DNA from 2 places in the Rothia sp. HMSC036D11 genome. Region 2 is predicted to be linked to the other one. Evidence: riboswitches for the same ligand, from Rfam matches in the RefSeq annotation. Region 2 holds a riboswitch; the other holds the start of a gene.
The links. Region 2 has a riboswitch for thiamine pyrophosphate ahead of HMPREF2958_RS00685 (ECF transporter S component). Riboswitches for the same ligand answer to the same signal wherever they lie in the genome.
Positions count from the first base shown of each region.

Region 1: another riboswitch for thiamine pyrophosphate. It lies ahead of HMPREF2958_RS09410 (bifunctional hydroxymethylpyrimidine kinase/phosphomethylpyrimidine kinase); the one in region 2 lies ahead of HMPREF2958_RS00685 (ECF transporter S component).

Region 1 covers NZ_KV815315.1:279,754-295,083, forward strand. The annotation lists gene yvcK (gluconeogenesis factor YvcK family protein) at 1-765, opposite strand, end outside; gene rapZ (RNase adapter RapZ) at 765-1,655, opposite strand; gene uvrC (excinuclease ABC subunit UvrC) at 1,759-3,732, opposite strand; gene HMPREF2958_RS09380 (lysophospholipid acyltransferase family protein) at 3,824-4,504, opposite strand; gene HMPREF2958_RS09385 (nitric-oxide reductase large subunit) at 4,965-7,376, shown strand; gene HMPREF2958_RS09390 (transposase) at 7,382-8,191, shown strand; gene HMPREF2958_RS09395 (slipin family protein) at 8,353-9,135, shown strand; gene HMPREF2958_RS09400 (NAD(P)H-dependent oxidoreductase) at 9,345-9,893, shown strand; gene HMPREF2958_RS09405 (NAD(P)H-dependent oxidoreductase) at 10,141-10,695, shown strand; gene HMPREF2958_RS09410 (bifunctional hydroxymethylpyrimidine kinase/phosphomethylpyrimidine kinase) at 10,802-12,445, opposite strand; TPP riboswitch at 12,546-12,670, opposite strand; gene HMPREF2958_RS09415 (DUF6318 family protein) at 12,869-13,633, shown strand; gene HMPREF2958_RS09420 (hypothetical protein) at 13,686-14,768, shown strand; gene HMPREF2958_RS09425 (ABC transporter ATP-binding protein) at 14,881-15,330, opposite strand, start outside.
Region 2 covers NZ_KV815272.1:158,734-174,063, forward strand. The annotation lists gene HMPREF2958_RS00640 (type III restriction-modification system endonuclease) at 1-445, shown strand, start outside; gene HMPREF2958_RS00645 (DUF2247 family protein) at 541-1,068, shown strand; gene HMPREF2958_RS00650 (low molecular weight protein-tyrosine-phosphatase) at 1,236-1,715, shown strand; gene HMPREF2958_RS00655 (nucleoside/nucleotide kinase family protein) at 1,719-2,366, shown strand; gene HMPREF2958_RS00660 (multidrug effflux MFS transporter) at 2,616-3,887, shown strand; gene HMPREF2958_RS00665 (regucalcin) at 4,048-4,473, shown strand; gene HMPREF2958_RS00670 (aminotransferase class IV) at 4,491-5,390, shown strand; gene HMPREF2958_RS00675 (energy-coupling factor transporter transmembrane component T family protein) at 5,484-6,284, opposite strand; gene HMPREF2958_RS00680 (ABC transporter ATP-binding protein) at 6,288-7,946, opposite strand; gene HMPREF2958_RS00685 (ECF transporter S component) at 8,036-8,635, opposite strand; TPP riboswitch at 8,692-8,794, opposite strand; gene HMPREF2958_RS00690 (DUF4235 domain-containing protein) at 9,094-9,327, shown strand; gene HMPREF2958_RS00695 (MFS transporter) at 9,553-10,947, shown strand; gene HMPREF2958_RS00700 (hypothetical protein) at 11,032-12,261, opposite strand; gene dcd (dCTP deaminase) at 12,295-12,891, opposite strand; tRNA gene HMPREF2958_RS00710 (tRNA-Gly) at 13,033-13,103, shown strand; gene HMPREF2958_RS00715 (thiamine phosphate synthase) at 13,517-14,131, shown strand; gene thiO (glycine oxidase ThiO) at 14,134-15,189, shown strand; gene thiS (sulfur carrier protein ThiS) at 15,248-15,330, shown strand, end outside.

The sequences.
Region 1 (15,330 bases), on a different contig from region 2:
ATCGCGCTGTGCTTCTAGCAGCAAGTGCGGCAGAACGGAGGTGCGCCACGACCCGGGGCCTAAGATTACCCAATCGGATTCCTCAATAGCGGTTAGCGCTTCCGGACATGGGCGCGCGTCTTTGGGGGTAAGCCCAATATCGTGCACTTGCTTTTCTTTTGAGAGGTTAACCTGACCACTAATACGCACCCGTTCGATGCCACCGCCAGCATACTCCCGTAGCACCGTACCATAAATAACCATAGGATCCAATGCCATAGGAAGCACCCGACCACGAGCGTTGAGCAGAGCTCCCGCCCAGTCAAGCCCAGCAACGGGGTCTTCAAGAAGCTGCCAGAGCGTCGTAATAAGCAGGTTTCCAAGGGCGTGATATTCAAGAGGAAACTCGTCAGTATACCCCTCGGGCGCGCTAAAACGATGCTGCATAACGTCTCGCCACGTTCGCCCCCAATCGGTATCATCGCAAAGGGCCGAGAGAGCCATACGCAAATCTCCTGGAGGGAGTACGCCCATCTCTTTACGTAAGCGACCCGATGAACCCCCGTCATCGGCAACCGTTACTATAGCCGTTAGATCTGTTGTGACATGCCGAAGCGCGGACAGCGAACCGTAAAGTCCATGCCCACCCCCCAAGGCTGTTACTTTGGTAACGCGGTGAGTACTTTTAAGAAGCCGTAAAGCCTGAGTTGGTAACGCGGGCAGCTTCGGGATTCCCTGAGTATCAGAGCCGACAGGCAGGTCAGGTGAATGACCGATGCGTGCCATTACTCACGCCCCTTATCACGATGCAACACGTGCACATTAACTTCGGGAAATGCACTCAGGCGCCGAGCGATTTCTTCCGTGACAGCGACCGAGCGATGCTTCCCGCCGGTGCATCCTATAGCGATGGTGGCGTAGTATTTTCCTTCGCGACGGTACCCTTCCAGAACCGGACGCAGAGCTTCCAAGTAGTTGCTGATAAATTCCTCAGTCCCAGAGTTACTGAGCACGTAGTCACGTACTGGGGCATCCTGTCCGGTGAGTGGACGCAATTCGGGAATCCAGTGCGGGTTTGGAATAAAGCGCATATCTGCCATGAAATTTGCGTCTGTGGGTGATCCGTGTTTGAATCCAAAGCTCATGACAGTAAGGTTGAGTTTTTTATCCGGTCCGTCAGCAAACATCTCGCGTACTGTGCGTGCAAGCTCATGCACATTCATGCCCGTGGTATCAATCGTACGGTCGGAGGCGAGTCGAAGCCCCTCGAAGAGGGAACGTTCAGCACGTATACCGTCAAGTACGCGACCTTCTCCTTGAAGCGGATGGGGGCGACGCTGTGCCTCATAGCGAGCCACGATAGTTTCATCTTTGGCGTCTAGAAAGAGCATCGAGAAATCAACGTCGGATTTGCGAAGAGTTTCAATAGCCGCTGGTAAGTCGTCGAAAACCGCGCGGGCTCGTACGTCAATCCCCAGTGCAACCTTCGGAACTTTGGCGCCATCCTGCGTAACGAGTTCCGCGATCGATTCCAGCATTTGTGGCGGAATATTATCAATCACATACCAGCCCTCATCCTCAAGGACATTAGCAACAGTGCTACGACCTGCGCCTGAAATACCGGTAATTACCAATATCTGGGGTTTTTGCGATTTATTTAGCAATTCGTCACTCATTATGCAGTTTCTCCTTTGATACGAATTGTCTTTAGTTCTCCATCATACTAGACAACCCCTTATGGCGGACGGCTATCTGTGCATAAATACCCGGGGTGCTGCCTCAGGCAGTTTCCTTTTGGCTGAGGTGGTCATGCACTTTTTGCGCGAGCGCAGGCCCCACGCCTGAAACCTGTTGGAGTTCTTTAATCGAGGCATTCCGTACTTTAGCAACCGACCCAAAATGTTTAATAAGCGCTGCACGCTTGACACTGCCTAATCCGGGAACAGAGTCCAAAGCAGAAGCCACCATAGCTTTACCTCGTTTTGCGCGGTGGAACGTAATAGCAAAACGGTGTGCCTCATCGCGAATACGCTGCACAAGGTATAGCGCTTCAGAGGTACGGGGTAGAATCACTGGGAAATCATCGTCGGGTAACCACAGCTCTTCGAGGCGCTTTGCGATACCTACCACGTAGATATCCTCAATACCGAGGTCACTCAAGGCGGACTGAGCGGCTGCAACTTGAGGTGGGCCGCCATCAACTAAGACCAGATTCGGCGGATACGCAAATTTAGCTGGTTCTTGTACCGGCTCGTCAGCCGTAACTTCTCCCGAGGATAAAGGTGTTTCCGCACGTTGCTGCTGCTCGGTGAGATAACGTTTAAATCGCCTGGTGATGACGTCATACATGCTGGCGGTGTCGTCGCGAGCAGCATCCCCTGTGATCGAGAATTTACGGTAGGCACTTTTGGTGGGCATGCCGTCTTCAAAGACCACCATAGAGGCCACCACATTAGTACCTTGCACATGGGAAATATCGTAGCATTCGATGCGCATAAGCGGATCCGGAAGCTCTAAGGCTTCTTGGAGTTCCACGAGCGACGCTGAACGGGTGGTAATATCCCCAGCACGACGGCTCTTGTGCAGGGTCAGGGAATGTTGGGCGTTCTCGGCGACCGTTTTCATCAGTGCCGCTTTATCGCCGCGCTGCGGTACTGCAATATCGACTTTGGCACCACGCACACCTGAGAGCCATTCCTGAAGCTGCTGGGTATTCTCCGGCATAGTAGGAACTAAAATCTGTCGAGGGATCTCATGTTGTGTAGCGTCTAACCCGGAATCTTCGTCGAAAGCTGCAGCGCTAGCAATATTTGCCGCCATTTCACCATAAACCTGAACGAGAAGCTGCTCTATCAGCTCGGTTTCGCCACCATCGTTAACCTTCTCAACAATCCAGCCACGTTGTCCGCGAATACGCCCACCGCGCACGAAAAACACCTGTACCGATGCCTCTAGCTCGTCCTGAGCAAAGGCGAAAAGATCAGCATCAACAGAGTCCGATAAAACCACGGCGTTACGTTCAAATGCCTTTGTTAACGCGGTAATATCGTCACGTAATACAGCTGCACGTTCGAAGTCCATATCGGCTGCAGCTTCTTTCATACGTCGGGTAAGCTGGGTAATAAATTTTTCGGCACCCCCTGCCATGAAACGGCACAACCCATCCGCTAGTTCACGGTGTTCTTCGGGGCTCACACGCCCTACACACGGTGCTGCGCATTTATCGATATACCCTAAAAGACACGGGCGTCCCGATGCTTCGGCACGTTTAAAGACTCCCGCCGAGCAGGTACGCACCGGGAATACGCGCAGAAGCGCATCCAAAGTTTCACGAATAGCCCATACCTGCGAGTAAGGGCCAAAGTACCGCACACCTTTTTTACGATCACCACGCATGACCTGCGCTCGCGGGAATTTATCGCGCATTGTGACTGCAAGATAGGGATAGGATTTATCGTCTCGAAACGCTATGTTAAAGCGTGGTTTGTATTCCTTGATCCAGGTATATTCAAGCTGCAGAGATTCAAGTTCACTGCCGACTACCGTCCACTCCACACTGGCGGCAGTATGCACCATAGCGTAGGTTTTCGGGCTCAGACGTTCTGGGGCTACAAAGTAGCTGTTCAGTCGGTTGCGCAGGTTTTTCGCTTTACCTACGTATATAACTCTGCCGTGGGGATCACGAAAACGGTATACACCGGGATGCGTTGGAATATCGCCGGAGGCTGGGCGATAGCTTTGGGGGTCTGCCACGAACGCTCCTCACGGTGTAGTACTGAAAAATAACCACGCATCCATAATCAGGATGCGCGGTTAAGTGTACTCGTTTTTAGACTGGCAGGCGCTACCCTGCGTCACGCTCGGCGGAGGGCGAAACGTTGTATTCGTTCTTCCGGGCTTGGCCCGAGAGCTGAGCGATAGCATCCATGATGTGGTCGGTGGTCTGGCGGCGTTGTTTACCAGTCATTTTCTCGCCGGTCTTCTCAAAATGCATGGGTTCCCCCACGCGGATGGTAAACCGGTGAGGGTAAATCATATTTGAGCCGGGCTTCTGCAGACGTTCGGTTCCGATAAGACCCACAGGAACTACTGGTGCTCCAGTCATATGGGCTAGCCAGGCTACACCAATTTTGCCGCGGTATAAAAACCCGTCACGAGATCGTGTACCTTCAGGGTAGATACCGAAGACTTTACCCTCTTCAAGTTTTTCAAGAGCTAGATCGAGTGCCTTAAGGGATTCCGAACGGTCGGAGCGGTTCACGGGGATAATGTCTACGGCCTCAAAAAAAGCCTTCATGGCTTTGCCTCGAATACCCGGTGTATTTACGTACTCCGCCTTCGCGAGGAATGCTACTCGGCGGGGCATCATAGCGGAGATAATAATGGAGTCGAGGAAGGATAGATGGTTAGATGCCACAATTACGGGCCCCTTCTTTGGGAAATGCTCAAGCCCGGTCACCCGTGCCCTGAATACAGTGCGCAGTAGCCCCGTTACTACTTTTTGCCCTGCCTTGTACGCCAGCATGTCCGAACTCCTTATGGTTCTGGTGGTTTTCTCCGTTCTTTATTATTCCATACGGATTTTATAGGCTTGACGTTTGTAGTAACTTTCTCGGAATCAGCAGAGATATTATGAAAATCTATGGAGTGTTTTCTTTACTTTCTTATTATTTCAAGCAGATGCATATTCTTACGGAACCCCACCAGAATTAGAGTACAAAAATCTTGCTCAATTCTTAGGTAAGTCTCACCTAAACATAAAACTGAGGCACTAAATTATATCAAAATAATACACAACATGAGAACTATTCTTACTTTACCTGTGTAATTTCTTTCATAATAATGACACCGTGTCTGTAAACTTTCTAAATTCGTATTCGTAATGCAAGAATAAAACTAAGTGCCCCTGTGGGTTTCCTAATTATGGGGATGCTTACCGCGAGCACTAACAAAAATCAATCCACGCACACTGGAGACACATCAAAATGGCTAAGAAAACCGTAACGCGCGGGGAGATCGCCAAGATCACCCGCCGCACGGATACAGTCGGTGCCTACGCCGGAAAAGGCTGGGTACAGGCTGTAGCGTTTGTGATGCTCCTGGGCTTTACCATCATGGCCGTCTTGGCGATGCGCACCTACGCGCTCTCCATGCCGCTCCCCGATAAGATCGTCGGCAATGACGGTAAAGTTATCGCAACTGCTGAACAGATTCAGCATGGTCAGGAGCTCTATCAGAGCCGCGGTTTGCAGCAGTACGGCTCCGTTCTGGGTCACGGTGCATACATCGGTCCGGACTTCACCGCAGAGTACCTGCGCAAGACCACCGATGCCGCCGTTGATAAATACCGCTCAGAAGGCAAGCAAGAACCGCGCGAAATCGTTAAAAACGAGTGGCGTCACGAGAATAAATACGACGAATCCAACAAAACCCTTACCTGGACCGAAGGACAGACCAAGGGTTTCAGCTTGATGACAGACCACTACAAGGACACCCTTACCCGTGGTAATACTTCCTTAGGTCTTTTCCCTAACGCTATTAAGAGCGACGAAGAACTGCACGATTTGACGGCATTCTTTGGGTGGACGGCATGGGCGTCGGCTGCCGAGCGTCCTAACCAGGATTACACCTACACCAATAACTGGCCCGCAGAGCCGAACGTTGATAATAAACCTACTGCAGACCTCATGGTTTGGTCGGCTCTATCGCTCATCGCCCTCATTGGCGGTACCGGCTTGTTGTTTGCCATATATGGTCGTTGGTCGCGCACCATCGGTTGGCACGGCGAAGAAGCCCCAGTCCTTGACTTCCGGCAGCCGGATGAAGTTAAGCTCACCCCCTCCCAGAAGGCAGCTGGACTCTTCTTCATCACGATTATTGTTCTATTCCTCCTGCAAGCCTTGGTGGGCGCTCTCACCGAGCACTATCGCGTTGAAATAGACGGGTTCTTCGGTATCAATATGGGTGAGCTACTGCCCTACACCGTGTCTCGAACGTGGCACGTACAGCTCTCCCTCTTCTGGACGGCTGCGGCGTTCCTAGCTGGTGGTATCTTCATTGCCCCGCTTATTACCCGCAAAGAGCCGAAGAAGCAAGGTCTGCTCACCGTCGTCCTCTTCGTGGCCGTGGTTATTGTGGTGCTCGGTTCGCTCCTCAACGAATGGTTCTCGCAAAAGGGTTGGATACCCGAGAACACTATCTTTGCACAGCAGTGGGAGTACCTTGATCTGCCGCGTTTCTTCCAGATTCTGCTCACCGCTGGTATGTTCATCTGGATTGTCATTGTTTGGCGTACCCTTAGCTCACGCCTCAAGAGCGGGAAGAAAACCTCCATGCCTTGGTTGTTCCTCTTCTCAGGTCTGGCAATTCCGATGTTCTACGCCGTAGGTATGCTCGCTGGTCAGCGCACCCATTTCTCAGTCGCCGAGTTCTGGCGCTTCTGGGTGGTACACCTGTGGGTTGAAGACTTCCTCGAACTCTTCACCACTGTGATGGTCGCCTACGTCTTCGTACTCTTGGGTGTGGTGCGCGAGCGCATCGCTATCTCCATTATCATGATGGATGCAGTACTCTACTCCGCCGGTGGTGTGGTTGGTACTATGCACCACACCTACTTCGCTGGTACTCCTTCGGAACAGATGGCATTCGGTGCGTTCTTCTCGGCAGCAGAGGTTATTCCGTTGACCTTCCTGACTGTTGAGGCGTGGGGCTTCATGCAGTTGGGGGCTCGCCAGTACTCCAACCGCACCAAGCCGTTCCCGCATCGTTGGGCTGTGATGTTCCTTATTGCTGTAGGCTTCTGGAACTTCTTGGGTGCAGGTGTCTTCGGCTTCCTGATCAACCTGCCGGTTGTTTCGTACTACGAAATCGGCACTGCGCTCACCGCAAACCACGCGCACGGCTCTATGATGGGTGTGTACGGTATGTTGGCACTGGCCTTCGCGGTGTTTGCGTTGCGTTACCTGATTCCTGAGAATAAATGGCCTGAGAAGGGGCTGAAGTTCTCATTCTGGGCCTTGAACATCGGCTTGATCTGGATGGTCTTCATTTCACTTCTGCCGCTGGGTGTCGCTCAGTTGTATAAGTCCGTGGGTGAAGGCTACTACGAGGCCCGTTCCTTCGCGTTTATTCACGATGGTTCAACTGTGATTATGGACTGGCTACGCTTACCGGGCGACGTGATCTTCTTGGCTGGTATCATGCCGCTGCTCAAACTCGCATGGTTGGGTATAACTTCGTACTTCTCACAGAAGAACAAGGAAACCGTTCTGGAGCTCCCCGAGCCGCCGCTATACGAGTTGGTGGATGACGAGCGCATCGCCGAGTTTGCGGGTGCTAAGGCTGCCGACGAGCTTCCCGAACAGACAAGTCCGTACCGTAGCGATCGTCGAGGCTGACTATCATGCCTGAGCAAATTGCCGGAGTATCCCTGATGGTGTGGCTATCCAGCGTTTATGCGCTGGGGCTAGTCGCCGTCGGGTGGGGCTTCGATATTCTTGCTAAGCGTACAAGCCAACGTTTCGTGGCATCCCGGACTTTCGGGTTCACCTACCACGAGAGTAACGATGCGTGGCTCTGCCCCGAGGATCAGTGGCTGTGGCCGGTAGCGTTTGATACGGATAATCGTGTGATGCGCTACCGTGCCAAGCCGAGCGTGTGCAATACCTGCCCTATTAAGGACACTTGCACCGTCTCGTCTAATGGGCGTGAACTTACGCGTGAGGTTGATGAGTGGCCTTACTCGGAGTCGGGTAAGTTCCATCGCGGTCTTGCCGTGACGGTTGCGCTTTTCGGTCCTATTATTGTGGGTGCTACGGCTCTGGCCTGGCATGCTCCCTTGGAGCTGCTGGTGGAAGCCGCCGTTATTGTGGCTTGTTTGTCACTCACCTATCCCTTGGCTATCAAGCTCATTAAGTCACCTGAGAACTTTGTGGCAGACCCTAAACATATTCCTGGGTCTACTGCGGATGAATCGGTGGCGGTTAAGATGGATAGGTTTGCCGCTAAGTGGGGCGGTATTGGCAATGAGCGTAAGCGCCGCACCGACGATGCTCGTAAGCAGATAATCTCTGCTGCAACTTTGCCTGTGCGTTCTTCGCAGATTGATCCTGATCGGCCGGCGTGGAGCGGCGAGGGGACTTCTACCCCGCGTCTGCATAAAACTACCGCAGAGGTTATTCAGGAGCAGAATCTCGAAGAAGTCTCTCGTTAGTGTGAGGATGCGCGCCCCGGTTTCTAAGGTACCGTCGTTGATGAATTGGTAACCTTAGAGATCGGGGTGCGTATTGTCACCGCATCTAGATTTTTTCTCAGCACCGCATCTACACAGGTCATTCCTACTGACCGTTACCAACATATTTTTTAGAGGACATGATGGATTCTCTTACCGTTCTTTCGATTGTTATTCCGATTCTTGTAATCGTTGCTTTTCTGATCATTCGTACCCTTCGGGTCATCCCTGAATATCAGCGCGGTATTTCTTTCCGCTTCGGTCATCTGCGTTCCGAGCTGAAACCTGGTATTAACCTGGTGGTTCCGCTCATCGATTCGCTGCAGCGCGTGGACATGCGTGTGATTACGCTGACCATTCCCCCGCAGGAAGTTATCACAAAAGATAACGTTCCTGCGCGCGTGAACGCGGTAGTACTTTTCCGTGTGATTAGTGCAAAAGACGCCGTACTTGAGGTCGAAAACTACCCGATCGCTACTTCTCAGATCGCTCAGACTACGCTACGTTCGCTGTTGGGGCGTGTGGATCTTGATACTTTGCTGGCGCATCGTGATGATTTGAATGCGGATTTGCAAAGCATTATTGATTCACGCACCCGCCCGTGGGGTATTAAAGTTGAGCTGGTTGAGATCAAGGATATTGAGATTCCTGAGGCCATGCAGCGCGCAATGGCTCGTGAGGCTGAGGCTGAGCGTGAACGCCGCGCCAAGATCATTTCGGCACGTGGTGAGCTTGAGGCTTCATCTCAACTTAAGGAGGCTTCTGACATTCTCAGTGATTCACCGGCTTCGTTACAGTTGCGGTATTTGCAGACTCTCTTGGAGTTGGGCGCTGATCAGAATTCGACGGTTGTTTTCCCGCTTCCGCTGGATATTGTGGGACCGCTTATGGGGGCTTTGAAGGGTGCTTCTCACGAGGAAAAGTAACAGCAGCCTTCGATAAATATCACAGAATTATCCGGAACAGTTCTTTCCCACAGACTCGGGGAATATAGCTTGTTCCGGATATTTCTTTAACCTATTCACCTCAGGGCGTAGAAATCGTGAAAATAAGCAAGGAACCTAGCAGCTCTACTTGAGGCTCGATATATTAGATTCCTAACTTTCCTGTTTATCGCACACAGATTGGATTTATCATGTCAAAGATTCTTGTTATTTCAGGTCACCCGAACCTGCCAGATTCCACCGCAAATAAGACGGTTCTTGATGCCGTAAAAAACCATTTTGGCGATGCGATAAACATGCGTGAACTCGACAAACTGTACGTGAATGGTAAATTCGATGTTCCAGCCGAGCAGAAGGCACTCGCGGAAGCAGATATCGTGGTGCTTCAGTTCCCTGTGTACTGGTATTCGGTGCCGGGATTATTGAAACAGTGGATTGACGACGTCTTCGAGTACGGCTTCGCATACGGTTCGCAAGGCACGGCGCTGCGCGGTAAGAAGCTCTTGATTTCTGCGACTGCGGGGGCTCCCGAGAATATGTACCGGGATGCCTTGCCGTATGAGCTCACAACTACATACGCCGACTTTGGGAATACTGCCGCTTTCACGGGTATGGAGTTAGAAGAACCTATTTTCAGCTACGGCACATCAAGCGATCCGGGGAATGCCGCAGCGGTACGGACTATTGGTGAGAATCATGGCACCAAGCTCATCGCCAGGTTAGAATCCTTGCGGGCTTAGTATATTGGGGTTGCTATTTTCTTTTTCGGCGCCATCGCATTAGGTATTTGTCATGCATTTTATGGGTAATGTTGTGCATCGTACACCTTCTGGAAAACTAAAAGCTTGTTAGCAGTATGTATTAGATTCGGCATAATGTTCACAGGCAGACATAGGGAATAGCGTGCTAATATACGAAGGTGGCAAACTTGAGCTTATACTTGAATCAGCACTCACAAGCTCATGATTCTGATGTTTAATAGATTGGATGACTATGTCTAATATCCTGATTATTTCGGGGCACCCTGACCTTACGACTTCTAACGCTAACAAGGCTATTCTTGATGCCGTGCGGGCACGGTTCGGCGATAACGTCAAGATTCGTGAGCTCGACAAGCTGCGTGTAAACGGTAAGTTTGACGTACCTGCTGAGCAGAAGGCACTTGTGGAAGCAGACGTCATCGTTCTGCAGTTCCCGGTGATGTGGTATTCAATTTCTTCTCTGCTGAAGCAGTGGATTGACGACGTTTTCGAGTACGGCTTCGCGTATGGAGAAAACGGCACCGCTTTGCAGGGTAAGAAGCTTCTGATCTCTGCAACCGCTGGCGCCATTGAAGATGTCTACCGCACTATGCTGCCACGCGACGTATCCGCCACGTTGACCGAGTTTGAGAACACCGCAGCGTTCACCGGTATGCCTCTTGAGGAGCCACTGTACAGCTACGGCACCACTGGCGACCCCGATAACCCCGCTGTTGCTCGCGCCATCGGTGAGGATCACGGCAAGCGCCTGATTGAGCGTCTGGAGGCTCTGGGGGCATAGTCCCTTCTACCTACCTGCTAAAAAGGCTCTTTATCCAAATCAAGCCGCTTGATTTGGATAAAGAGCCTTTTTACGTTGTCGTATGCGGGCTGGCCAGTGGGATGTTTTACCGCAACGCTCTATGAGCCTGGTCGAAGAAGTCACGTTCATATAGGCATGCACTCATATATGCCTGCGCGGCGGCAACACGCTGACTGGGGGAAGCCTGCTCAAATGCCTCCTCAACAACCGCCACGCAGCGGCGCACATCCGCAGCAAAATCTTCGCCGCCATACACCGAAATCCAAGCATTATACGGATGTTCCTCGTGGGTTTTCTCCAAGAGCCGGTAACCGATCTCAAGGTACAGCCAGTAGCATGGAAGCGCCGCAGCTGCGCCCACAACATAATCCTCGCCAGCAGCAGTAGCACGTAAAAAGTTCGTGTACCCCATTGTCACTGCTGAAGGTGCGCCACGCCGAATACCACCCTGCTCCACAGGAATAGGGGAATGCGCCGCCAACCATTCATGGTGCAAAAGCGATTCCTCAACAATTGCCGTCTGGGCACCCGCAGCCCAATGCACCTGACCTTGTGATGAGGTGGCACGTGCCGAAAGAGTAGCTAAGGCACGAGAATACTGGGCAAGGTACTGCGCATCTTGGTCTAAATAGAAGCCGAATAAATCCTCGTCAAGCGTACCGTCGCCCAGCCCACGAATAAAGGGCAAATCGAGAATGTCACGCCAAATATCACCGGTAGCTTGCCACAGGGCGGCAGTCCACGGACCCGCCGGGACTACCTTCGACTCTGGGGATTTCCGCTGCGCAGGTTTCACCAAATTCTTGGGGCTCTCGCCCGTAAGATTTTTATCAGCGTATAAGTGCTCCCACGGCTTCGTATCGGCTGCATGCTCCAAACGGCGAGCACGTGCCTGATGATCAACCGGTCCGTGACCCTGCCCGCTGCCCACGTGCAGTTCCTCACCAGCGATAATAGCTTCGTTGAGCCACCGGGTGCTCCATGCCAGCGCGTTCGTGAGTACTCGTACACTCAGCTCATTATTGCCATTCACAAGAGCAAGTCCAAGGCGCGTAGCAAGACTGGATGAGAGCGAGCACCCGGTACCGTGGGTATTCTTCGTTTGGACGCGAGTGACAGCTACATGTGTATGAGTTCCATCAGGGAAAACAGCCGAATTTCCGGCGTCCTCCCCCGTCAGGTGACCGCCCTTAACAATCACGATCGTGCCAGTGCTCCTCGCAAGCTGAGCCGCCTGGTTGTGCGCCTCCTTCAAAGTCTGGGCAGGGTTGCTCTCACAGAGCACCGCGAGTTCGGCGATATTCGGAGTGATAACATCTGCCTGCGCCACCAATTCGCGCAGTGCCTGCTCGGCGTCTTGACTAATCAGGCGATCGCCGCTGGAGGCAACCATCACCGGATCAAGTACCACCACTGGTACCGGATGTTCTGCAAGCCAGGTTTTGACGGTAGTGATAGTTTCAACATCGCCGAGCATACCAATTTTAACGGCATCCACAGTCACATCGTCGAAAACTGCCGCAAGCTGTTCTTGTAAAAACTCAGTAGGTGGAGCAAAAATGCTGCGAACCCCTTGTGTATTCTGTGCGACAAGCGCGGTTGTGGCGCACATACCGTAACCACCGCTTGCGGCAATAGACTTGAGATCAGCTTGGATTCCAGCACCGCCTGTAGGATCGGTTCCGGCAATGGAAAGCACACGAGGCGTAGATGTGTTTAATAGCGTCATAGCTATAAGTCTCCTTGGGATGGGCGTGGTATCGCTGCAAACGCACCACGCTATCTAGATAATGATGAATCGGGTGTTTCAGAAAGAAGGTTAAGGCTGCTCTGCCACAGTTCGATATCCCTTCGCTAGTTCTAACTAGAGCAGGTTCAATGGGTATATCTCAGCTCCAGACAACAGCGCCGTGCTGTGTATCCATTACAAAATGGAGCACCCCATATCGCGTTTTCACTGTAGCATATACCGTTGGGCTCAATAGGTTCACGGACTTTATGTGTCATTGCCGTGCACATATCTCTAAGTTTTGGTAATTTTCAAACTCTTATAAAGTAATATTTCTTATTCTTGACATGTAACAGTACTGTTGAAAAGGGTCGCACTCCCCTGCGGCCTGCTGTATATTCACCCAACCACGAAAGTTCACTGATGAGCATTCCTGCCCTTAGGCACAACAGTGCACCTCAAAGAATCCTCAACCGTCGTGCCTTGATAGCCTTCGCATCGGGGATCTGCGTTACTGAGTTCCTGACCGCTTGCGGAGAGCAAACACATGATACGGCACCTGCTCGTGCCGAAACATCCAACACCACAGACGGTAGCTCCAGCCCACATGGTACCGAATCTGCCTCACCTGAGGCCCAGGCGCATCCGACCTTCACTAAGGGTTATTCTGGTGGCTCTGAAGCGCCCAAAGGTGAGTACCGTCCCGCAGACGAAAAAGGACCCGCGCAGAACGTCCCCAAGCCCAAAAAGCCCGAAGATATTGGGATTGAGACACCGGAGGCGCTTATGCACTTCATCGATTATTGGAATGCTTTAGGAAACTACGCTACCCAAACCGGAGATGTACAGACTTACGCAGATTACACTGCCGCAGGGTACAAAGAAGTTGAAAAATTCTGTAACCATATGCAGCGTCTGTACGATAAGGGAGGCTGGGTCGTAGGAGGCACTCGCAAGATTGTCGCCGATCCCTCAACTTTACGTTCTCCCAGCGATCATGTGTACCTCATTGTTGGCAGAATAATTTCGAATGATTACGTTATCTTAGATAACGAGCAGTACAAAACGTTCTCATTCCCTGCTTCTCAAGAAAACGACAATGTTCTTGAGTTTGGTGTTGTATTCCAGACAAGTAATGGCCATTGGTCATTTGCTGGTACAGAGAAACTTGATGTCAATGTCAAATAAGAAATACATCTTCTGTGTCACAACGTTGCTCTTTCTCTGTCCAACACTATCTATGTCTGCCTTCGCTACTGATTATTCTGGCGATGCTAAAGGAGGAAAAATAACAGTCATTGGGCGGTCTTCTTCATCCAATAAACCTGACCAGCAAGGACCTAATGAATATGAGCAATCTGAATTTAACAGATATCAGAGCCAAGAAGCACCCATAGTTACACCTGATACAGGCTCTAACGCTCCCGCAACCGTAAGTAGTGTAGGAAATACCTTCGATGTCTACAATGGCAATGCTTCTAAAGATGCGCCCTGTCTCTACCAAGGGAAACCCGGTAAAGTAGCCCGTGTTCCCCTCCCCATTGACGATTCAGACAACTATAAACAATACGGTGTCGTTCAGTCAGGAAACGGCGGTATAACGTGCGTTCCCAACGATCCTGCAGACCAAAACACACCTGAAAACGAACCTACTGCCGATAACGCCCAAGCTCGCACCCAAAAGATAGAGCACCAGGTTCGTGAGCAGCTTGCCGAACTTACCACCACAAAACCCGCACTACATTTCGACGGGCATGAGCCCCACGTCAATACTGGTATCAACACAAACTTCTATGTGACCGGTGTTAAAACCGCAGCACGTGATACTACTATCCTCGATGAAGAAGTCACGATAGAAGCTGTTCCCGTTGCCTATACCTATGAGTACGGTGCCGGCGATCCTGTGTACACAACACGGGATTCAGGAACCGCGCAAGGCGCTGTCTGGGACAAGAGCAAACGTAACTTTAAACCCACCGATACCAGCTATGCTTTCAAAGAATCCGGCAACTATCATGCTTACGTTACTGTCACCTATCAGGGTCGGTACCGTCTCAAAGGTGGAGACTGGAATATTGTTGGCTCGCTTACGGTTCGCAGTGATCCCACTCTAGTACGCGTGTGGGATACCGAGGTGCATTCTGTAGGTAAAACCTGCCACGAAGACCCTGGTGCTCGAGGATGCCCAGCACATCCGGATGAGCCCGATCGTAATAACCCGAATCCAAAGTTAACGCAGCCTGACCCAGTGACAGGGCAGCATTGGCATCGCGATGACTCGGGAGCAGGCGATACCGAATGGCGGCTCCATAAGAAAAAATAAATCCGAACAAACTCTATAACCTGCCCGAGCGTCGTACACTTTTCTTCTCTATCGTGCCGTTGTGCCCATCTACAAGAAGGACAGAGAGTGTACGGTTCTTGACTATCATCTTCTAGGTCAGAGCGAAAATCTCAGCGGGCGTGCCCTCAGCGGTAATCATGCCTTCCTGAAGCAAAACGGCGCGGTCTGCCAGGGATGCAATACGCGCATCGTGCGAAATAATCAACACAGCACGATTCGCGAGCACGGCCTGTAATGATTCGGTCGCGTCCACAAGCTCAAGCTGGGTGGTCGATTCATCAAGAATCACCGCGTGAGGGTTTGCCGCGACGATGCGCGCTAAAGCAAGCTGCTGAATCTGGTCACGGGTGAGTTCGTGCTCTCCCGTACCGATGCGCGTCTTCAACCCTTGGGGAAGCTCACGCCACCAACGAGCGCTAACAGCATCCAGAGCGTCACCGATCTGTTTCTCGGTGGCTTCTGGTACTACAGCAGTGAAATTATCAATAACGGTACCAAAGAAAATATGTGCTTCTTGGGTACAAACCAGTAGTCGCGGCCT
Region 2 (15,330 bases):
ATACCGTGACCAGAACGCTGAGGTTCCCAACAAGTTCCTCTATGACGCTTTTATTTACGATTCGCCTAAGGAGCAGGAGAATATTCGTGACTCTGTCATGGATGAGATCGTGGTCTACGGGAAGATACCACGACGTTCTATCAGGGTGCCTATTTATTTTGGTGGTACTAGTAGCCCTGACTTCATGTATGTTCTCAAAACTAAAGACGGAAAGCTTTCGCTAAACTTTGTCATCGAAACTAAAGACTACAGCTCTGAGGGTGACCTGCGGCTAACGGAAAAGCGGCGTATTGAAGCTGCTCAAAAGTTCTTTGATTCCATCAAGGGTAACGAAGATATTCAGGTGAAGTTTGCTCCCCAACTCAAGCGTGATGGTATTCAGGAGATGCTTGAAAATGTACTTAGGACAACCCAACAGAATAGTCAGGATAATTTAGACCAATAATGCACTTTTGGGCGTATGGCCCACCCTCTCGGGTTGGGTAATACGCCCAATGCTACGTTATTCGTGGGGCCACAAAGATGGGAAGCAACTACTAGATGCTGAGTACGTATTACATAGGCTATGAGGGCATCAGGAAGAGTGCCCTCACCTGGCAGGGGCTACGTTGGGGGCTCGCGCAGGGATACATCAGCCGCGCGGATATTCTGCGGTATGCCTCCGACCGGCTGAAGGAAGACTCCAGCGACCTAGAATACGAGCTCTACCAGTGCAAACCCGACCACACCTACCGGATTGATGGGATTCTTGCCGAACTCGCGCGGCACGAAGACTCCCCTGAACTCACCGACCCTGAACCCGGAAGCCCCGACCCCCGCCACGCGCTCTGGCTGTACCTGCTACTCAAACATGTGTATGAGCACCGCAAGAACTTTGACGACCCGCTGGGCGAGGTAGAAATTCTTCACGCCGATTTTGGCTACCCCGAGGACGTGACCCCATTCGTGCGATACATGCCCCCGACCGACTATGACCCTTCAACATACACTCGCCAAGAGAACATCGACAGACTCTATGCTCTGTGGGAGGCGTACTTGCACGAGGCTAAAACCCGCTTTGAGGTGTAACAGCCAAAACTTGCCTGCCTATCTAGAAGAGTTTTTTGCATTCAGAAGCGATAAGCTCTTCTGAATGCAAAAAACTCTTCTGAATAGAAACGACGCTTCAGCAGGCAACCCTAATACCGCTGCCTTTCCTGTGCCGCTGGCATACACTTAAAACCATGTACCGCATCATGACTGTCTGCACCGGAAATATTTGCCGCTCCCCCGTGAGCGAGTACCTGATTCGTGAGCACGCGCGCCAGGCGGGGCTTGAGGTTGAGGTCGCGTCCTCCGCTATCACGGACTACGAAATCGGCAACCCCATCGACACCCGCGCCGGGCGCATACTCACCGCGCGTGGTATCGACCCCAGCAGGCACCGCGCATCCAGATTCGTTGCCGAAGACTTCGACCGCTACGACCTGATTCTGGCGATGGACACCCCGCACTACCTGCACCTGAAACAGCTTGCACGCACCGAGGATGACAAAGCCAAAATCCGTATGATGCGCTCCTTCGACCCCGCGATGGCGGGCAAAAACCTGGACGAGCTGGGCATCTACGACCCCTGGTACGGGCAGATGCGCGACTTCGAGTACACGACCGAGCTTATAGACACCGCGGCGCGGGCGCTGATCGCCGAGCTGAGCGCAACCTCGCAGGAAAACTAGCTCATGGGTGTGTGGAGCACAGGTTTCGGCAACGGCTACGAAACCAACGACGTTGAAGGAATCTTGGAATTCTGCCTGAAAACATACCGCGAACTCACCCTGCCGCCCACAGACGACTACGGAATGCCGCTCGATAACTCCACTTTCAGCGACGCCGCATTACCGATGCTCATCGGTATCGACGGGCGCAGCGGAAGCGGCAAAACAAGGCTCTCCGAGCTCCTAGAGCAGTCCTTATCTGCCGAAGGAATCGGTGTGCGCGTGCTCAACCTCGACTCCATCTACCCCGGCTGGGACGGGCTGGAAGAAGGCACGAAAACGTGGCAGAAAATCTCGCGGAACCTGCGCAAAGGCAAACCCGCCAGCTACCGAGAATGGGACTGGCACGCGGATGCGCCCGGCCCCGAACGCACGATTGACCCCGCCCAGGAGACCGTCATCATTTGTGAGGGTGTGGGGGCGGTCGCCGGTACCTGCGATGTTCGCATCGTGGTGAAGGCACCCGACGAACTGCGGTACAGGCGGGCGATAGACCGCGACGGCGAGATGTACCGCCCGCACTGGGAACGCTGGGCGGCGCAGGAAGAAGCCCTCTTCGCCACATATTCCGCCACGTATACGCAGGCGGACCTCATCTACCGCACGGCGTAGCCCTCTGCCCTGCTGTTTGCTGTGCCCGTGCTTACCCTCCCCTGATACAAAGAACCTTGTTCGTGAATGAAGAGTTATAAATCCCGCTTTACGAACAAGGCTTTTTTATGTGCCCGGCGGCGGCAAAAAAGTTTAGCGCACACGCCACTTACGCCGGATGCGCGCATCCGCTAGACTAGAAAAGTTGCGTTTCCAGCCGGGTGTATTCGGCGCCGTTACGCGTTTATAAACCTAGAAAGCACTCTACCCGTGTCTTCGTCACAGACTACTTCTCAGCAGGGTTATGAGCACCCTGATCATGTTAAAGTTTCCTTCGGTATTCCTGCCCCCGTTATCGTCACCCTTGCCGCGCTGACCGCTATCGCTCCGCTGGGTATCGACATGTACCTGGCTTCGCTGCCTACGGTTGCCCGCGAGCTCAACACCACCGATGCCGCCGCATCTATGACCCTCAGCGCCTTCATGATAGGCATGGCACTCGGGCAGCTTATGATCGGCCCGCTCTCCGATAAAACCGGCCGCCGCAAACCGCTTCTGATCGGTGCCGTAGTCTGCTTTATTGCGACCGCACTGTGCGGATTCTCGCCCAGCATTGAGGTCTTCATTGCGGCGCGTTTCCTCATGGGCTTCAGCGGTGCTATCGGCGCAGTACTCGCCCGCTCGATCGTTGCAGACACCACCAAGGGGCTGGCAACCGCCAAGCTCATGGGCGTCATGATGATGATTAACGGGTTTGCCCCCGTGCTGGCGCCGCTCTTCGGCGGGTGGGTACTGTCGTGGGGCACGTGGCGCAATATTTTCCATGTGCTCACCGTAGTGACCGCGCTGCTCATGCTCGCCGTGATTTTCCTTCTGCGCGAGACTCTTCCCGCTGAAAAACGGTACAAAGGCACCGCACTGAGTGTCTACTCCGAAATTCCGAAAGTGTTCAAAATCCGCCGTTACATGGGCTTTTCCCTCACCATGTGCTTTGCCTTCGGCGCAATGTTCTCGTATATTTCGGGATCCACCTTCGTTCTCCAGAATATTCTGGGTCTCAACGCCGGGCAGTTTACTCTCGCCTTCGGGGTGAATTCCCTCGGCATTGTGGCAATGAGCTCGCTGGCAACCGCGCTGGTTGGTCGTATCGGTCAGCGTGTGATCGTCAATATCGGCGTGATTTCTCTTCTGACGGTCTCAAGTCTGCTGACTATCTCATTCGCGCTGGGTATTTCACTGTGGCCCACCCTGATTCTGCTGTTCTGCCTCACCTGCTCGGTGGGTCTGATTTTTGGTAACTCCTCGGCGCTGGCGCTGAACGAGGCGCGCCATATGGCGGGCAGCGCATCCGCCGTGATGGGCACGATTCAGGCGCTTCTGGGCGGACTTGCCGCGCCCTTGGTTTCACTGGGCGGTGAGGGTTCCTATATGCCGATGGCGTTCTCAATTCTGGGCTTCGCACTGATGACCGCGCTGGTGCTCTTCACAACCCCGCGTAAGGATGCCGACTATGCGGCAGACGGTGGCGAAGGTGGGCGCTAACGCTTCGCATCGAGCATGTTAAGACGTTGATACCCAAGAAGCGGGTTTTTGCCGAAAAGATGAAGAAATATCATCATTTTCGAGCAGAAACCCGCTTCTCCTCGTAATCGCCCTAGCTGCTGGTATTCTGATAAATCCTAAGATTTTAAGGAGGCTGACCGTGAGCCCCGACGAAAACCTCACAAGTGCAGAGATCATCGAACGGTTCAACCACTTCTACGACTGCTGGCTGGATTCGATCACCGTAACCTATGCAAATGGAACAGCTGTTCGTCTGCGATTCTGCGCGGTGGACTGGAACCATGTAGACGGCGGCTGGGAGAAAGCCGCTAACGACGACGTCTGGCGGCACGTCACCGTAACCCTGACAAATATTTCGGACTACCGGGTGCAAGGCCCGTTCATCAGCATATGCAGCGGAGTTCATACTCTCGAACGGGACGGCAAAATCGGGCTCGACATCGAAGGGTACAACGACAACCCCGAAACCTTCGAGGACATCGCCGAGGCAGACATATACTTTATCGCCGAAAACGCCACCTGGGAGCTGGGCCCGCTCGGCGTGCACTGCTGTGAGGGCACGTGAGCCACTACACTGGAAACATGACTAGTTCCGTAATGCTCCTAAATTCAGAGAACCCGCAAGGCGTTTCCGTAGACCCCACCCAACCGCTTATCGGCGTGGAAGACCAAGGATTTACCCGTGGCGACGGCGTTTTTGAGACCATGCTCGCCGTTGATCGGCGGGTGCGAAAACTTGATATGCACCTCGCCCGACTCGAATCTTCGGCGCGTATGCTCGACCTGCCCGAACCTGATCTACACCAGCTTCGGGATGCGCTGGCGAACCTCCTCGACCAGGCCGTGCCCGGCGCCCACACGGAACTCGGCGAGGAGCATATCGTCAAAATCATTATCTCGCGCGGGCTGCCGCATGCCTCTGTGGGAATGCCCGCCGGACCATACACCCTGCTCATCGCATCCCCTGTGCCCGAAACTACCGTGAACCAGCGGCAGAACGGCGTGAAGGCCATGCTGCTGCCGCGCGGGCACGACCCCGCCGACAACACCGCATACCCCTGGCTGCTGGCGGGCGCGAAAACCCTCTCATATGCGGTCAATATGGCGGTTTTACGGTATGTGCACAGCCGGGGCGCGGACGACGCGATTTTTATGACCGACAACCGCCGCATTCTGGAGGGGGCAACCTCGTCGGTGCTGATGGCGCGTATCGAAAACGGTGTAAAGACGCTGTACACCCCCGAACCGAACCACGGAATCCTGCCCGGTACCACGCAGGGCGCTATTTTTGAGGCGGCACGGCGCGACGGCTGGGAACTGGGATACGGTCCGCTGTACCCGCAGGATCTTTTCGAGTCAGATGGGGTGTGGCTCGCCTCCTCGGTGCGTCTGCTCGCCCCCGTCACACACCTGAACGGTACGGCGTTAGCGCACGATGCGCAGCTCACGCACCGGTTCTTGGAATACCTGGCACAGGGCTAAAGTACAGGGTTAGCGGCGCAAGGCTGATACTTGCGCCGCGCCTTTAACCCGGTATTTTCGGGGTTGAAAAATATAGCGGCAACTTCGATGCGGCTACTGCCACAAGAAGCGCAGAGTTCCCAGCCCCAACGAAACCCCGTAGGCGCACGCCACGATCACGGCGGCGGCAACCGCAACATACGCATCACGCCGGGAATAGGCGGGCACGCGTGCCCAGGAGCGTTTGCCGGTGCCGAAACCACGCGCCTCCATCGTGACCGCAAGGCGCGAACCACGGCGAATTGCCTGTACCATGAGCGCGAAGGCCTGCCCTGCACCGGTTTTGATGCGCCCGAGCGGGCCCTGACCCGCACCCAGCCCGCGTGCACGCCGCGCCTGCCCCAGCGTATTCCACTCCCCAAATAGGATGCCGACAAGGCGTAACGCCGCCAAAGCGGCAAGTACAAAACGGGCGGGCAGGCGGAAAGTTTGGGCAAGCGAATCGCCCAGGTCGGTTGGGTCTGTTGAGAGCACAAATGCGAAGGTCGGCAGAATCATCGCCAGGGAACGAATCATCATCGAAAACGCCGCCGCGAGTGACCCTTCCGTGATGGTGTTCAGCCCAAAATCGAGCAGTACGGCACCGGTTTTATTAACAAGGATCGCCACACTCCAGCCGGTGGTCAGCACCGCGATCAGGATAGGCCAGCTGCGCGCCAGCAGGTTCACAGGTCGAAACCCGACCGCAATAAACCCCAGCAGCTCCAGCCCAAAGATGATAGCCGCGGTTACCGGGTCTTGAATGAGGATTGCCGCAAGAACCAGCACGCCCGCAACCACTAATTTGACGCCCGCGTTAAGCCCGCCAAACCAGCTGTTGCGCTCGGCACTCGGCCCGAAAAAATCGGTATTCATACGCTACTTCCCTTCCTGAAGGCCCCGGTCTGCGGGCTCATGCGGCAGACTTTCGAGCGTGATGCTCCGCCCGCCCAAAGCCGCCGTAAATTCGAGATCGTGGGTCACCGAGATCACCGCAACCCCCTCAGCAAGAAGCCCGCGAATCAGGCGCACCAGTTCGCCCCAGGTGCTCGCATCCTGCCCAAAGGTCGGTTCGTCAAGAATCAGCACGCGCGGCGCCGTCGCCAAAGCAGATGCAACCGACAGCCGGCGTTTTTGCCCGCCCGAAAGCGTGAACGGGTTGGCATCTAAGAGTCCGTCTAAACGCAAGCGTTCGGCGAGGGATGCGGTGGCGGCGGCGAGCGCATCCTCATCAATTTTTTCGCGGCGCAGGGCGGCGAGGCGGCGCGGCCCGAGTTCGAGTTCTTCGCGCACACTGCCGCGCACGAATTGGTATTCGGGCTCTTGGAAAACGTAGCCGATGCGCCCGAGCAGCTGGGCGGGAGTCCAGGAGGGAATATCCCAGCTGGCGGCTGTTTTCTCGCGGGTGAGGGAGCTTTCTGCCGTTGGGTTTTGGTCGAACTCGCGCAGTGCTTCGTGGGCGTGCAGGGTTCCGTTGGGGGCGTAGAGAAGCCCGGCGAGAGTGAGTGCGAGGGTTGATTTTCCGGCGCCGTTGGGGCCGAGAATGCTCAGGTGCTCGCCTTCTCGAATGCTCAGGTTAATGCCCCCGCGCAGGGTAGGAATATCCAGGGGTACGGATGCGGGTTCCGGCATGGTTTTGAGCTGTCGCCGGCGTGCCCGTAACTGTTTCTTGCTCGGGAATTCCCGCGTAATCGCAAGGTTTTCGGCGCTTAGGAGTATTCGCCCGCTCGGTACCGCAGCGGCGGCGGGTTCGGGAATATACCCGGGCACCCACACGCCGTTGGCGATGAGGGTTTCGCGGGCTTGGGCGAGCACAGTTTCGGGCGCGCCGTCGTGGGTGATGCCTCCATCGGCACCGAGCACGATAACGCGGTCCATATGCTGCGCCCACACGCCCACCCGGTGTTCGACGACGATCAGGGTGGCACCGGTTGCCGTGACCGCCTGCACCACGGCATCGCGCACCTGCTGAACGCCCTCGGGGTCGAGGTTCGCGGTGGGTTCGTCAAGCAGAATGGCGCGCGGGTGCATCGCCAGGATTCCGGCGAGCCCCAGGCGTTGTTTCTGCCCACCCGAAAGCGCATTCGTGGGATGCTCATGCGGCAGGTAGTCGAGCCCGACGGCGGCGAGCGCATCATCAACGCGCGCCCAGATTTCTTCGCGTGCGACCGCAAGATTTTCGGGGCCGAAGGCTACGTCATCGCCCACGCGGGCGAGCACGACCGATGATTCTGGGTCTTGCTGCATGAGCCCGATGAGTCCGCGAGCGTCTTCGGGGTCTACGCCGTCGATGCGCGCGCTACCGCTTTGGCTCTGCCCGTCGTGATCGTGCAGCACCCCGGCGATAGCGTGCAGGAGCGTTGATTTTCCTGCGCCGGAGGGCCCCAGCAGCAGTACTTTCTGCCCGGGTTCGATGCGCAGGTTCACGTTCGAGAACGCGGGTTTTTCGCGCCCGGGGTGGTGCCAACCGAAGTTGTGAAGGTCGATTGCGGCACCGCGGGCGGGCGCATCGGGGGCGGTACTGTGGGGTTCGGTCATGGTTGCATCCTGGGTTGCGGATGGTTCAGGATGTTCCGTGTTTGAGGGTTTGAGCGTTGAGATAGGCTGTGACATACGCCGCCTGCCCGTTATCCGCGTGCGGTACGTGCCTGCACGCCGGAGGCTAGCGAGGCGAGTACCCCGGTTTTAGCGAGCGCTTTCGTGAGTCCCCAGGAGAGTACCCCGGCGAGCACAATTCCTGAGACGACCGCGCATACCACGTAGATGACGGCTTTGAAGATTTCCATGTCTGGGTAGTAGATGATGATTTCGTTGACGCCCATGAAGAGCCCGCTCAGTGCGCCCGCGAAGGCTGCTGTGCTGAGGTTCCAGACGCGGTACCCGAACACGGCGAAAGCGATTTCAGCGCCAATTCCCTGGAAGAATCCGGCGATGAGGATTGATTGGCTCCAGGCGCCTCCGGTGAGGAATACGGAGATGACGGCGGCGACGATTTCGCAGTAGAGCGCAGCGCCGGGCTTGCGGATAAGGTACCCGCCGAGCACACCGGCGAGCAGCCACATACCGGCGACGATGGGTCGGTATTCGGGAACCACCGCGAAGAGCGTTTTAGTGGCGGGGTCTACGGCAATATCCCAGATCCAGAAGATTACCGCGCAGGCGGCGGCGACCACAGAGACGATGACGATTTCATTGACCCGCCAGCTGAGGCGAGATTTTTGAGACATATTTTCCTCCCATGATTGGAAGGGGAACATCCACACCCGTTGCGGGTGGGGTGTTGAGAAAACATATTTCGACTCCCTACGCCGGTACTAACCGGATCAGGTTCGAGGGTCTGCGTTGCACTCTCAGCGCCCGTCTGCGGCGCTCCCCTGTCGTGTTGCTTCGAGAGTTCGAAGCTTATAAACGTTTACATTCTATGCTGTATGAGTCGTTTTCTGTGAGTTCGTTGAGTTTTTGAATCGGTTTATGACAAGAACGTGTGGCAGGTCGGTAATATGATTCCTTGATTTGCCGCTGGTATACGCCTTTCAGACCCGCAATACTGTGCTTTTTCTCACGTTCTAGAGTTTTTACCCCGATTTTTCGTGTATACGCGCGTTAAAACAGGTCATGTTCTCTGCATCTGAGCCGCAAAGCCGATAGGCTAGGGATAGTCACTTCTGATTTTTGAGGAGAAGATATGAACCCCGTAGCAAAGATTGCTATCACCGGTGCCAATATGGCCGCCGCCGCCCTGACAAGCAAAGGTCTTGGCGCAGCATGGAAGCGTGTGACCGGTAACGAACCTCCTACCATCGGTCCCGAGTCCGAAGACACTCTGCGCAATGTTATTGTGTGGACCGTCATCACCTCCGTGGTGGGTGCTCTGGTAAGCGTCGGTATTGCCCGCGCACAGCGCCGTTTCTTCTCATAATTTCACGGTGTAATTTGGGTGGATGCGCCGCCCCAGCAGTCTTCACACTGCAGCGGTGTGCGCATCCTTTCCGATGTGCTGAATAGTCTGCCCGTTCAGAAGAGAATAAGGCGCTCGGCACGCTGGGAGGCGATGCCTACGGCAGTGCCGCCGGGGTAAGCTACAAGACCAGCACCAGATTGAGGGCGCCTAGCTGCGTCTTACACGAAAGTGAACACATCCGTTATGACTAGACGCATTCCCGACCACAGTACCAGCCGTCGTTCGGTTGCCTCTTGGGTGCTGTGGGATGTCGGCTCGTCGAGCTTCGACACCATCATGATGACCTTTATTTTTACGGTCTATCTCACCAGCTCTTACTTCGGCTCAACCGAGGATGCATCGGCGGCACTGTCACTGGGATTGACCGTTGCCGGGTTCTGTATTGCCTTTTTCGCTCCGGTTTCGGGCCAGCGCGCCGATAAATCCGGCAAAGGTATTTTCTGGTTAGGTGTTAATACGCTTTCTCTGGTGGCGTTCTCTGGACTGTGTTTTTTCGTATTTCCCGATGAAGCGCATCTGTGGCTGGGCGTGATTCTCGTATCTGCGGCGAGCGTATTCAGCGAATTTGCGGTCGTGAATTACAACGCTATACTTCCACGCATTTCAACCCCGAATAATATCGGTAAAATCTCTGGGATCGGTTGGTCGGCGGGGTATGTGGGCGGCCTAGTGGCCCTAATTATCGTGTTGTGGGGCTTCGTACTTGAGCCTAACGGGCTGCACCTGAGCACCGATAACGCCTTCAATATTCGCGCAGTGGCGCTGTTTTCTGCCCTATGGTGCCTGATCTTCTGCACGCCTTTGCTAATTCGGATGCGCCGCCGCGAACGGGTGCTCCCGGAGGTCCTTCCCACAGGCGAACTCAGGTTCTTAGAACGCGGCTTAGCCAGGCTTTCTCCGGCACGCCAAGGCGGTCTTTTTGCAGCCTACAAGGAGCTGTGGCGCACCATTATGCGGCTGCGCACCACGGCACCGCAAACCCTTTATTTCCTGTGTGCCAGCGCTATCTTCCGCGATGGTTTAGCCGGTATCTTCACCTTCGGCGGCGTGTTGGCGGCTGGGTCCTTCGGGTTCAGCACCTCGGATGTCATTATTTTTGGTGTTGCCGCCAACGGTGTTGCCGCCGTAGGCGCAGTGCTGGGCGGGTACCTAGATGACTATCTGGGGCCCAAAAAGATTATTATTTTCTCACTGGTGGCCATCCTAATCGCCGCCGTACCCCTACTCTTGTTCCCCTACCCCATGACCTTCTGGATTTGCGCACTCATTCTCGCCCTCTTCGTGGGGCCCGCGCAGTCCTCGTCGCGTACCTTCTTGGCGCGCATCGCCGATCCCGGTACGGAAGGTGAGCTCTTCGGGCTGTATTCGACGACCGGGCGTGCAACCAGCTTCTTGGCACCCATGCTGTTCGGGCTGTTTGTCACGATTTTCAACGCCCAGGTGTGGGGTATTGTCGGCATTATGATCGTGGTGTTGGCGGGCCTGCTCATGACCCTGCCGTTAGAATCGCCACAAGCGCTTCACCTGCGCAAGGCACGCCGCGCCGAAAAGAAAGCGGCCAAGGCGGCGCAGCGGTAGTTCTTTACTCGCCCCCCTTGACCTACGAGTCTTACCCCGCGAGCAGATAGCGGATTGCTATCTGCTCGCGTATTTATTGGGTTTTTAGTTCGAGTCTTCTTCGGTATACAGCGGGTCGTCTACGGTGCGCATCGTGAGTATGCCGCTTTCAGACAGCTGCTCAACAACCTGGCGATGCGCATCCTCGGGCAGCCCCTCAAACAACTCACGCATGACTTCGTAGTGCTCCCGCACCGTCAGCTCGTGAGCGGCGTTAATCCAACACTCCGCCGCGAATGCGGAAAGCTCATCCAGTGAATCTCCGTGATGCAGCAGGAATCTTTCTCCATCCACCAAGTACCCGACGGTACCGAACATGCGCTGAAGAACCTGCGTGCCGTTAGGGTATACGTTCGGCAAGCGGTCGTGCACCTCAAAGGTCTCGTGCTCGTCCACTCTCTCGGAGTTCGGGAGCACAGCATTCTCGGCGAGAAGTTCACGCACGAGCGGCTCAATATCTTCAACCTCGGAATACACCAGCCGCCATACGCCGCCGCACTGCTCAAACAGGCGAATAATCGAGAGCACACCCTCGGGGTTGAGCGCCACGCCGGAGGTCTGCTCGGCAATCGACATGAGCGCATCCCCCAGGCTCACACGCTCAAGATAGGGTTTCGTGGGCTCATCGGTGCGCCCCACCATGACGACGCGAGCGGCTGTATAGCTCGTATCCTCACAGTCCGCCGCGTTCAGACCCAGATCCACAGGGTTGCGCTGTTCCTTCGGCTCGTCATCAGAGACTACCAGCGACAGCGGCTTTGGGTAGGGGTAAATCTCGCGGTCGGCGCCCACGATCGTGGTTTCGTCCGTAAGATAGGTGAACTTCTTCCCCAGATACTGCGCGGCAGTCGTCTTCCCCCGCCCCGAAGCACCCACCAGCACCAGCGCGCGCTTCGTAGCGGGGTCGCCAATGGCGGCAGCGTGCAGCATGGTGCGCTTACCCGCCAACTGCTGAATCATAGCAACCGTCAGATTAGACGTCAGAGTCTCCAACGCCTGCTTCTCGTTCTGAATATTAAGAATCTGCAGAATCCCGAACGGGTTCACCAGGTCGGGGTGCTCGTCAAACAGATTCACACTCCCGTCCGTGAGCACAATAGCGTGCGCCACAGACTGGGTTGCCTCAAGGGCATCATGCACACTATCGAAGAGGCGCGGGGCTAGACTCCCCCAGGTCTGTACGATCTGCTCGCGCAGCGCATCGGGAACACCGGGACCAAAAATAACCTTCAGATCGGCACCGGCAGGGCTTAAAGCCATTGTCTTGAACGACAAGGTATCTCCTTGAAAAAATCATGCGGACGGCGACTAGTCGCCAGATTTCTCAACGGGGATCTCTGTACGGTGAAAGTTCAGGTAGCTGCGCGATGCGGTCGGCCCGCGCTGCCCCTGGTAGCGGTTTCCGTATGCGCCGGAACCATACGGATGCTCAGTCTCGCTTGTGAGCCGGAAGAAACACAGCTGACCGACCTTAGACCCGGGCCACAGCATGACCGGCAGGGTCGCCATATTAGACAGTTCCAGGGTCACGTGCCCTGAAAAACCGGGGTCAATGAACCCTGCGGTTGAGTGGGTCAAAAGCCCCAAACGCCCGAGTGAAGACTTACCTTCCAGGCGAGCCGCCACATCCGCAGGCAGGGTCACCTGTTCGTAGGTGGAACCGAGCACGAACTCGCCAGGATGCAGAATAAAAGGCTCGTCGGGGGCAACTTCCACCAGACGAGTCAGTTCTTCCTGCTCCTGCGACGGGTCAATATGCGGGTACTTATGGTTGTCAAACAGACGGAAAAAGCGGTCGATGCGCACATCGACGCTCGCCGGCTGAATCATCGAATCGTCAAACGGCTCAAGTACGATACGGCCGTCAGCAATTTCTCGTCGAATATCGCGGTCTGAAATAAGCACACTCTAAGGATACCGACTCCAGACTCCATACTTCACCATTGCTCAAAAAGAACAGCCGACAAGTCAAAAATAAAAATCTGCGGCAAAGTGTGCGAACCGAGGCAGCACACGCTACACTAGGTTAAGTCCGATCACGGATGCGCGGCTGTAGCTCAATGGTAGAGCGCACGCTTCCCAAGCCTGATACGCGGGTTCGATTCCCGTCAGCCGCTCTCATAAACCCCTAGCTTCTGTTAGGGGTTTTCGTGTGCCCAATTTTAGACGGGAATCGCTTCCAGGCGCGGATTTGGCACCTCGCCCGCTCGGAATCCGCACCCTCCAGCCCGTCAGCCGCTCTTAAATGCTCTGGTATTTGCCAGGGCTTTTTTATTTTCCTCAGCTAGCCCCGCGAGCAGGTGGTTTTTGACCCGAGCAGGTAGTATTTTCCTACCTTTTCGGTCAAAAACTACCTGCTTGCGGATTCAGGCAGCATGTCATAGCAATAAAAACGCCGCCAAGAACCGCGATAAAGGTTGTGTGCTAGCCTGAGTGGGAAACATCTGCGTGTGCCGCATCGTCGCAAAATCACCGCAACACCCGCGTGAGCACGCAGGAAACACTACTTTCACAGTCGAATCGTGGTCCCATGACAACCAGTAATACCGCTGAAACTGCCACACCTTTAGACCTTTCGCTGTATCTGGTCACCGGCGAAAACCCCGTCGAAACGGTGCGGCGGGCACGGCACGCCACCTGCATACAGGTGCGTTCCAAGCCCATCAGCGCCCGCGACCTGTATGCCCTTGCCGAAGAGATCGCGCGCATCGCACTCCCCCACCAGAAGATACTCATCGACGACCGGGCGGATGTTGCCCTCGCCCTGCGCGCTCGCGGGGTGCGCATCGACGGGGTACATATAGGTCAAGACGATCTGCCCGTCGCCGATGCCCGCCGTCTGCTGGGCGAGCACGCCATTATTGGTCTCACCACCGGCACTCGCGAGCTTGTTGAGCGCGCCAACACCGTTGCGCACCTGATCGACTACATTGGTGCTGGGCCGTTCCGCCCTTCCCCGACCAAAGCCTCAAACCGCCCGCCGCTGGGTATTGAAGGGCTGCGTGAACTTGCCGAGCTCTCGGAGGTTCCAGTGGTCGCCATCGGCGATATTTGGCCCCAGGACTGCCCGAGCATCCGCGAAACAGGGGTTGCCGGGGTTGCAATGGCGCGCGCCTTCGTGGAAAACCCGGAATTGCAAGCATAATCATGGCAGAAGTTATTACCGTGGTGGGCGGCGGAATTATTGGGCTGACCACCGCCTTTGAGCTTACCGAACACGGCCAGCGGGTGCGCATCTATGACCCAACCCCCGGCGAGCGCGGCACGGGTGCCAGCTATTTTGCGGGTGGAATGCTCGCACCTATTGCCGAAGTGCAGTTTCAACAGGATGCACTTTTCCCACTAATGACCGCCAGCGCGAATGCGTACCCTTCGCTCATGCGCAGGCTCTCTGCGGTAACGGACGCCCCCACCGGCTACGATACGACCGGCACGTTGGTGGTGGCGAGTGACCGTGCGGATGCGGCGCATCTGCGCGATGTTTCTGAGTATTACCATTCGCTCAACCGCAGTGCCGGGGCCATTCCCGTGAGCCGGGCGCGCGCCCTGGAACCTGCACTTACCCCGGATTTGGCGGGTGCGGCGTTGATTGAGGGCGATCATCAGCTGGCGCCTCGGCTGTTTTTGCAGGCTCTCGTGAAGGCGTTGAGGGCGCGCGGGGTCGAGTTTGTGCGTGAGCGTGTGACTGACCCGGATTTTGGGGATATTGTGTGCACCGGTTTGGGCGCGGCGGGGAAGTATCCACTGCGACCGGTTTATGGCGATATTCTGCGTTTGCAGGCGCCGCATCCGCTGGTGGAGCACGTAGTGCGCGGGTTCGTGAACGGGCGGCCCGTTTATGTGATTCCACGGCCTGGCGGTGAGGTGTGTATCGGTGCGACAAGCCGCGAGGACACGCGCACACGCCCCGGTGTGGACGGCGTGTATCAGCTGCTCAAAGATGCGATTCGGGTGGTTCCTGCGGTGGAAGAATGCGAGCTCATTGAGGCGAATGTGGGGGTGCGCCCCGGAACTCCGGATGATCTGCCGATCTTTGGCTATTGCATAACGGCGACCGGGCGGCGGCAGCTGATCTCGAACGGGTATTTTCGGCACGGAATTTTACTGGCGGCTCTCGCTGGGAAAGCCGGTGCGGAGGTGTTTTTGGGCGGGGATATTCCGCCGGAGTTTGCGCCCTGCTCGCCGAAGAGGTTTGAGCGCTGATACGCGATTTGCTAGTACATACCGCCAGTTTGTGCACTAACAACGAGAGGAATAATCCATGAAAATAACCTATAACGGCACATTATTAGACATTTCTGCCACGAATCTTGAGGTGCTGATTCTTCAGCAGGCGGGCACCGA